Regions from separate parts of the Escherichia albertii genome, predicted to be linked through region 2. Evidence: predicted binding sites of a transcription regulator. Region 2 holds the regulator's gene; the other holds the start of a gene.
The links. The regulator LexA, encoded in region 2, represses DNA repair genes until DNA is damaged. The targets are predictions, from matches to a motif close to TNCTGTATGTACATACAGNA.
Positions count from the first base shown of each region.

Region 1 (3,425 bases), 1.2 Mb from region 2:
GGGAATAACAATTTTGCCCTGTTCGCAGTGGTTAAAGGGCGAATCCAGCGCCACAAAGCGGTCACCCGCTTTCTCTTTCAGCCCGCTCATCTCCTGCAAACGCGAAAAACTGTTCAGCGAACGCAAGGTTGCGGAGGTAACAATAATGTGCGGAATACTGCGCCACAACAGCCTTTCCAGTTGGTCGCTAACACGAATACCCACACAGTGAAACCACAGATGTAACTGCCCTTCGCGCTCTTCCCGCGTCGCCCATTTGCTCACTGGCGCACCGGAAGATTGCGCCAGCGAAGCCAGCCGCCAGAGTTTGCTTTGCGCCTCGAACATCCCCAACGCGCGGTTCATCTGCAAAATCAACCGATGCAGACGCACAATGTCGTGACTGCCGGTTTTCTCGCTTAAATCGTTGAGGAATAACTCCGCCAGACCACGCAACATTTCGGTAAGTTTTGCCAGACGCTGGCAAATCTCCAGCACTTCATCGGGCAGTTCGCCCATCGCAAAACGGTGCTCTGCCTCCTGCCCGGCAGGCATGTAGAGATTGAGAATGTTGTTTAAAGAGGCAATAAGCTCATACAACTCTTCACAATGCGCATTCAAACGTTCAGGAATTGCCAGCGGTGGGATGGTCTTCGGGCGAAACTGCTCCATGCAGGTGGCGACCAGTTTGGTGAACAAGTCCAGTTGCAGCCGATACCAGGGCGCGGTGATTTCGGCGCTCATCTCCAGCGCATCCCGCGCCACGTCCGGCAGGTGATGACCTTCATCCAGTACCAGCAGCAAATTTTTCGGGTCAGGCAATACCGCTTCGCTTTCCATCGCCGCCATCACCAGCGCATGGTTTGCCACCACCACTTCCGCTTCCTGAATTTCCCGGCGAGCGACAAAAAACGGGCATTCGCGATAGTAGTAACAGTTGCGGTTAAGACAACTGGCTTTATCAGTACTCAGGCGGCGCCAGAGATCGTCATCAATAGCAATATCAGTGTGATCGCGCAAACCATCCCATTTATAAGTATCGAGATCGCCCTTCAGCTTCGCGCAGCGTTTTTGTTCTTCCTGATTGTTCGGTGTGAGTTCGTCGTCGAGAAACGCCAGCAGATCCTGTTGCGTGGGTTCAGTACTGGCGAGCGCCGTCAGGTTTCGCGGGCAAACGTAGCGCCCACGCCCGAAAGCGGCAGTGAATTTAAGATCGGGAATGATTTTTTTCAGCAACGGCAAATCTTTGCTGTAGATCTGATCCTGCAACGCTACGTTAGCGGTACTCACCACCAGCGTTTTTTGCTCTTCGCGGGCAATGGCGATGCCGGGGATCAAATAGGAGAGCGTTTTCCCAACGCCGGTGGGGGCTTCAATCGCCAGATGCCGCCCTTCTTCTCCGGCCAGCGTTTTAGCGACCTCTGCAATCATCTGCCGCTGCGGCGCACGGGGAATAAAGTCGGGGATCTGTTCCTGAAGCGCCTTATACCAGGCGGCGATTTGCGCTTTAAGCGCGGCGGTTAATGCCATGAGAAAACCTGAAATACTGTATAAACAGCCAATATTGTGACATTTTTTCGGTTTTCAGGGGTAATGGTTTTTCTGTTTCTGGAAAGCGGCTCGCAATAACCACCAGAATGATGCGTAAAGCGCTTCGCGCTAAATTCGAACAACATGCAAAACTGCGTACGCTCTTGCTGGCAACCGCGTCCGCAAAACTGGTTGAGCATACGCAAAATGATGCTTACTGGGGAGATGGCGGTAATGGTCAGGGCAAGAATCGCCTGGGGTATCTTTTAATGGCGTTGCGCGGACAATTGGCTGCGGAGAAGTAACGCATCGGGTGGCTTGTGGGCGATAAAACAGAGAAATCTTTTTGCCGCGCTCGCAAATGGCTGACAAGTGCTTGTTGTGAAATGCCGGATGCGGCGCAAGCGCCTTATCCGGCCTACAAAAACATGCACATTCAATATATTGCAGAGTTCACGTAGGCCTGATAAGCGTAGCGCATCAGGCAGTTTTGCGTTTGTCATCAGTCTCATGCCGGGCTATGCCCGGCATAAAAGATTACTGCGCAGCGGCAGGTTTACGCGGACGGCGACGACGTTGTTGTTCGCCTGTCGGTTTGGCATCGCCGAGGCGGCGAGACGGTTTTTCTGCGGGCTTCGCGCTACCTGATTTCGCGCCACCTTCTGCACGGCGCGGTTGCTGTTGACCGCGACCACCGCCTTGCCCACGACCACCGCCACGTTGCTGGCGACCATTCTGGATCGGTTCAGCTTTGATTGACGGGTCCGGCTCATAGCCCGGAATCGCAATGCGCGGGATCTCTTTTTTCAGCAATTTTTCGATATCACGCAGCAGTTTGTGTTCATCAACGCACACCAGCGATAACGCTTCGCCAGTGGCTGCTGCACGACCGGTACGCCCAATACGGTGGACATAATCTTCCGGTACGTTTGGCAGTTCATAGTTGACGACGTGCGGCAACTCTTCGATATCCAGGCCACGCGCAGCAATGTCAGTCGCCACCAGTACGCGAATATCGCCCGATTTAAAATCGGCCAGCGCACGGGTACGCGCGCCTTGCGATTTATTACCGTGGATCGCCGCACTGCGGATGCCATCTTTATTGAGCTGTTCCGCCAGATGGTTAGCGCCATGTTTGGTACGGGTAAATACCAGCACCTGCTGCCAGTTCCCTTTACCAATCATGTACGACAACAATTCGCGTTTGCGTTTCTTATCAACAAAATGAACGTGTTGGGTTACCTGATCAGACGCGGTATTGCGGCGTGCCACTTCGATTTCCAGCGGATTATGCAGCAGCTTCTCCGCCAGGTTTTTAATGTCGTCAGAGAAAGTGGCGGAGAACAGCAGGTTCTGGCGCTTCGCTGGCAATTTAGTCAACACACGACGGATGTCGTGAATAAAGCCCATGTCGAGCATACGGTCAGCTTCATCGAGGACGAGAATTTCAACCTGATCCAGCTTCACCGCGTTCTGGTGTTCCAGGTCCAGCAAACGTCCCGGTGTTGCCACCAACACATCAACACCGCCACGCAGCTTCATCATCTGCGGATTAATGCTGACGCCGCCAAACACCACCAGCGAACGAATGTTCAGGTATTTGCTGTAATCACGGACGTTTTCGCCAATCTGCGCCGCCAGTTCACGGGTCGGGGTGAGGATCAGCGCGCGTACCGGGCGACGTCCTTTGGCGTGCGGCTGGCGAGTGATCAGGTGTTGCAACAACGGCAGCGTAAAGCCCGCGGTTTTGCCGGTGCCGGTCTGGGCGCTGGCCATCAGGTCGCGGCCTTCCAGCACCGCAGGGATCGCCTGCTGCTGGATAGGAGTGGGTTCACGGTAACCCTGCTCGGCAACAGCGCGCAGGATATCAGGGCTTAAACCCAAAGAATCGAAAGACATAACTACTCCGAACCGCC
Region 1 is NZ_CP117568.1:4,565,821-4,569,245, reverse strand. It holds gene dinG (ATP-dependent DNA helicase DinG) at 1-1,509, opposite strand, end outside; partial or broken gene PS053_RS22125 (NADAR family protein) at 1,617-1,814, shown strand; gene rhlE (ATP-dependent RNA helicase RhlE) at 2,047-3,408, opposite strand.
Region 1: a site for LexA is predicted at 1,524-1,543, ahead of dinG (ATP-dependent DNA helicase DinG). Genes of this name have one in related genera too.

Region 2 (3,425 bases):
ATGAGAGATTTTTTTGCTACGCGCTTCATCTTCTACCGCTTTAGCAATCGCGCGAGAGGAGAGCAGTTTATTAAACAGATCCTGACGGGCGGGTAAGCGCGGGCCCACGGCAGCCAGACGCTGGCGGGCAAAGTGCATACGCGCCACGCGCGCCAGTTTTTGAGCGATGGTTTTATCCGTACCGTGCTCATCAGCCATGCGGCGCAGTGAAACCGATGGCGAGAAGCGCACAAAGCTGTCACGCCCCAGCCACAGTACGGCGAAAAACTTCTGCACGCCGTTGAGCATACGCAACGGCGGATTTACTTCACCTTTTTCGCGCCCCGGCGCGCGACCAAACATCACCGATACCGGCACCATTTGCACGTCCAGATTCGGATTGCTGCGGTGCAGATCGAGATAATCGTGGAACAGCTTAATGGACTCTTCTTTCGGCGTGTAATAAGTGAAAACACGCGGCCCGCCGTGAATAAACACGTAGCGCGGCAGCAGCGTACCGTCTATTTCCAGCGGCTCTAATGGGTCAGGCAGGTCGTGCGCCAGACACTGGGCGCGCAACGTCAGCAAATCCGCTTTTGAGTTGTACGGTAAAACGTACATAATTGGACGAGAGGTATCCAGTCCAAGTTCCGGGGCAGGATCCGCCGGAATAGACTTGCTTTTTACCAGGATGCTTAATGGTAAATTCAGTAATTTGTAGTAAATTCGTGGCCAGCCGGACATAAACGATGTAAAGCCTCTGGTTAATAATGCAAATGCGCGGCAAGGATAGCAGAAAGTCATGGGAAATTCTGTGGTATCTGCCCATGTTTCGCGCGGCGTTACGCTAACCCGAATCATCGGATTTAACGGTACACTGTATTGACGCTCATAATGTAAAAAGGTTCTTTTGATGGCCAATAATACCACTGGACTCACCCGAATTATCAAAGCCGCTGGCTATTCCTGGAAAGGCTTGCGCGCAGCATGGATTAACGAAGCGGCCTTCCGTCAGGAGGGCGTTGCGGTATTGTTGGCGGTGATCATCGCCTGCTGGCTGGACGTGGACGCGATTACCCGCGTGCTGCTTATTAGCTCCGTCATGCTGGTGATGATTGTAGAAATCCTTAATAGCGCCATCGAAGCGGTGGTTGACCGTATTGGTTCCGAATACCATGAACTTTCTGGACGGGCGAAAGATATGGGGTCCGCCGCAGTGCTGATCGCAATTATCGTCGCAGTGGCAACCTGGGTCATTCTGTTATGGTCACATTTTGGATAACCCTTCCAGAATTCGATAAATCTCTGGTTTATTGTGCAGTTTATGGTTCCAAAATCACCTTTTGCTGTATATACTCACAGCATAACTGTATATACACCCAGGGGGCGGAATGAAAGCGTTAACGGCCAGGCAGCAAGAGGTGTTTGATCTCATTCGTGATCACATCAGCCAGACAGGTATGCCGCCGACGCGTGCGGAAATCGCGCAGCGTTTGGGGTTCCGTTCCCCAAACGCGGCTGAAGAACATCTGAAGGCGCTGGCGCGCAAAGGTGTTATTGAAATTGTTTCCGGCGCATCGCGCGGGATTCGTCTGTTGCAGGAAGAGGAAGAAGGGTTGCCGCTGGTCGGTCGTGTGGCAGCCGGTGAGCCGCTTCTGGCGCAGCAGCATATTGAAGGTCATTATCAGGTCGATCCATCCCTGTTTAAGCCAAATGCTGATTTCCTGCTACGCGTGAGTGGGATGTCGATGAAAGATATCGGCATTATGGATGGCGATTTGCTGGCGGTGCATAAAACCCAGGATGTGCGTAATGGGCAGGTCGTTGTTGCACGCATCGATGACGAAGTTACCGTTAAGCGTTTGAAAAAACAGGGTAATAAAGTCGAGTTGTTGCCTGAAAACAGTGAGTTTAAACCCATTGTTGTCGATCTGCGTCAGCAGAGCTTCACCATTGAAGGGCTGGCTGTTGGAGTTATTCGCAACGGCGACTGGCTGTAATCATATCTCTCTGATACCGCGATGCGTCTGGCGTCGCGGTTTGTTTTTCAACTCCGTTCATCAGGCTTGTCGGCATGGCATTCCTCACTTCATCTGATAAAGCACTCTGGCATCTCGCCTTACCCATGATTTTCTCCAATATCACCGTTCCTTTGTTAGGGCTGGTTGATACGGCAGTTATTGGTCATCTTGATAGCCCGGTGTACCTGGGCGGCGTGGCGGTTGGCGCAACGGCGACCAGCTTTCTCTTTATGCTGTTGCTGTTTTTGCGCATGAGCACTACCGGACTTACTGCGCAGGCGTATGGCGCCAAAAACCCCCTGGCATTAGCGCGTGCGCTGATGCAGCCGCTATTGCTGGCATTAGGGGCTGGGGCATTAATTATTCTACTGCGCACACCAATTATCGATCTGGCGCTGCATATTGTCGGCGGCAGTGAAGCGGTGCTGGAACAGGCGCGTCGTTTCCTTGAAATTCGCTGGCTAAGCGCGCCGGCGTCGCTGGCAAATCTGGTGTTACTCGGCTGGCTGCTTGGCGTGCAATATGCCCGTGCGCCCGTTGTCCTGTTAGTCGTTGGCAACATTCTTAACATTGCTCTGGATGTCTGGCTGGTGATGGGGCTGCATATGAATGTCCAGGGAGCTGCGTTAGCGACGGTTCTTGCTGAATACGCGACGTTGCTGATCGGTTTGCTCATGGTGCGTAAAATCCTTCATTTACGGGGGATCTCCGTCGAAATGCTGAAAAACGCCTGGCGAGGAAACTTTCGCCGTTTGCTGGCGCTTAACCGTGACATTATGTTGCGCTCGTTGTTGCTGCAACTCTGTTTTGGTGCAATCACGGTGCTTGGCGCGCGACAGGGGAGCGATATTATCGCCGTCAACGCTGTCCTGATGACGCTGCTCACTTTTACCGCTTACGCGCTGGATGGTTTCGCTTATGCTGTTGAAGCGCATTCTGGTCAGGCATACGGCGCGCGTGACGGCAGTCAGCTATTGGATGTCTGGCGGGCAGCGTGTCGTCAGGCGGGGATCGTAGCGTTGCTGTTTTCCGTGGTTTATTGGCTGTCTGGTGAACACATTATCGCGTTATTGACTTCGTTAACTCAGATCCAACAACTGGCCGATCGCTACCTTATCTGGCTGGTGATTTTGCCGCTGGTGGGCGTCTGGTGTTATCTGCTGGACGGCATGTTCATTGGCGCAACGCGCGCCGCCGAAATGCGTAATAGTATGGCGGTGGCAGCAGCCGGTTTTGCGTTCACGCTACTCACATTGCCATGGCTGGGCAATCATGGGTTATGGTTGGCATTAACTGTCTTTCTGGCGTTGCGTGGGCTTTCTCTGGCGGTTATCTGGCGGCGTCACTGGCGCAACGGCACCTGGTTTTCCGCAACATAATGGTTAAAAATTCCGAATAAATAACCCGGAGCCAGATGCCTGACTA
Region 2 is NZ_CP117568.1:3,334,805-3,338,229, forward strand. It holds gene plsB (glycerol-3-phosphate 1-O-acyltransferase PlsB) at 1-723, opposite strand, end outside; gene dgkA (diacylglycerol kinase) at 893-1,261, shown strand; gene lexA (transcriptional repressor LexA) at 1,371-1,979, shown strand; gene dinF (MATE family efflux transporter DinF) at 2,054-3,379, shown strand.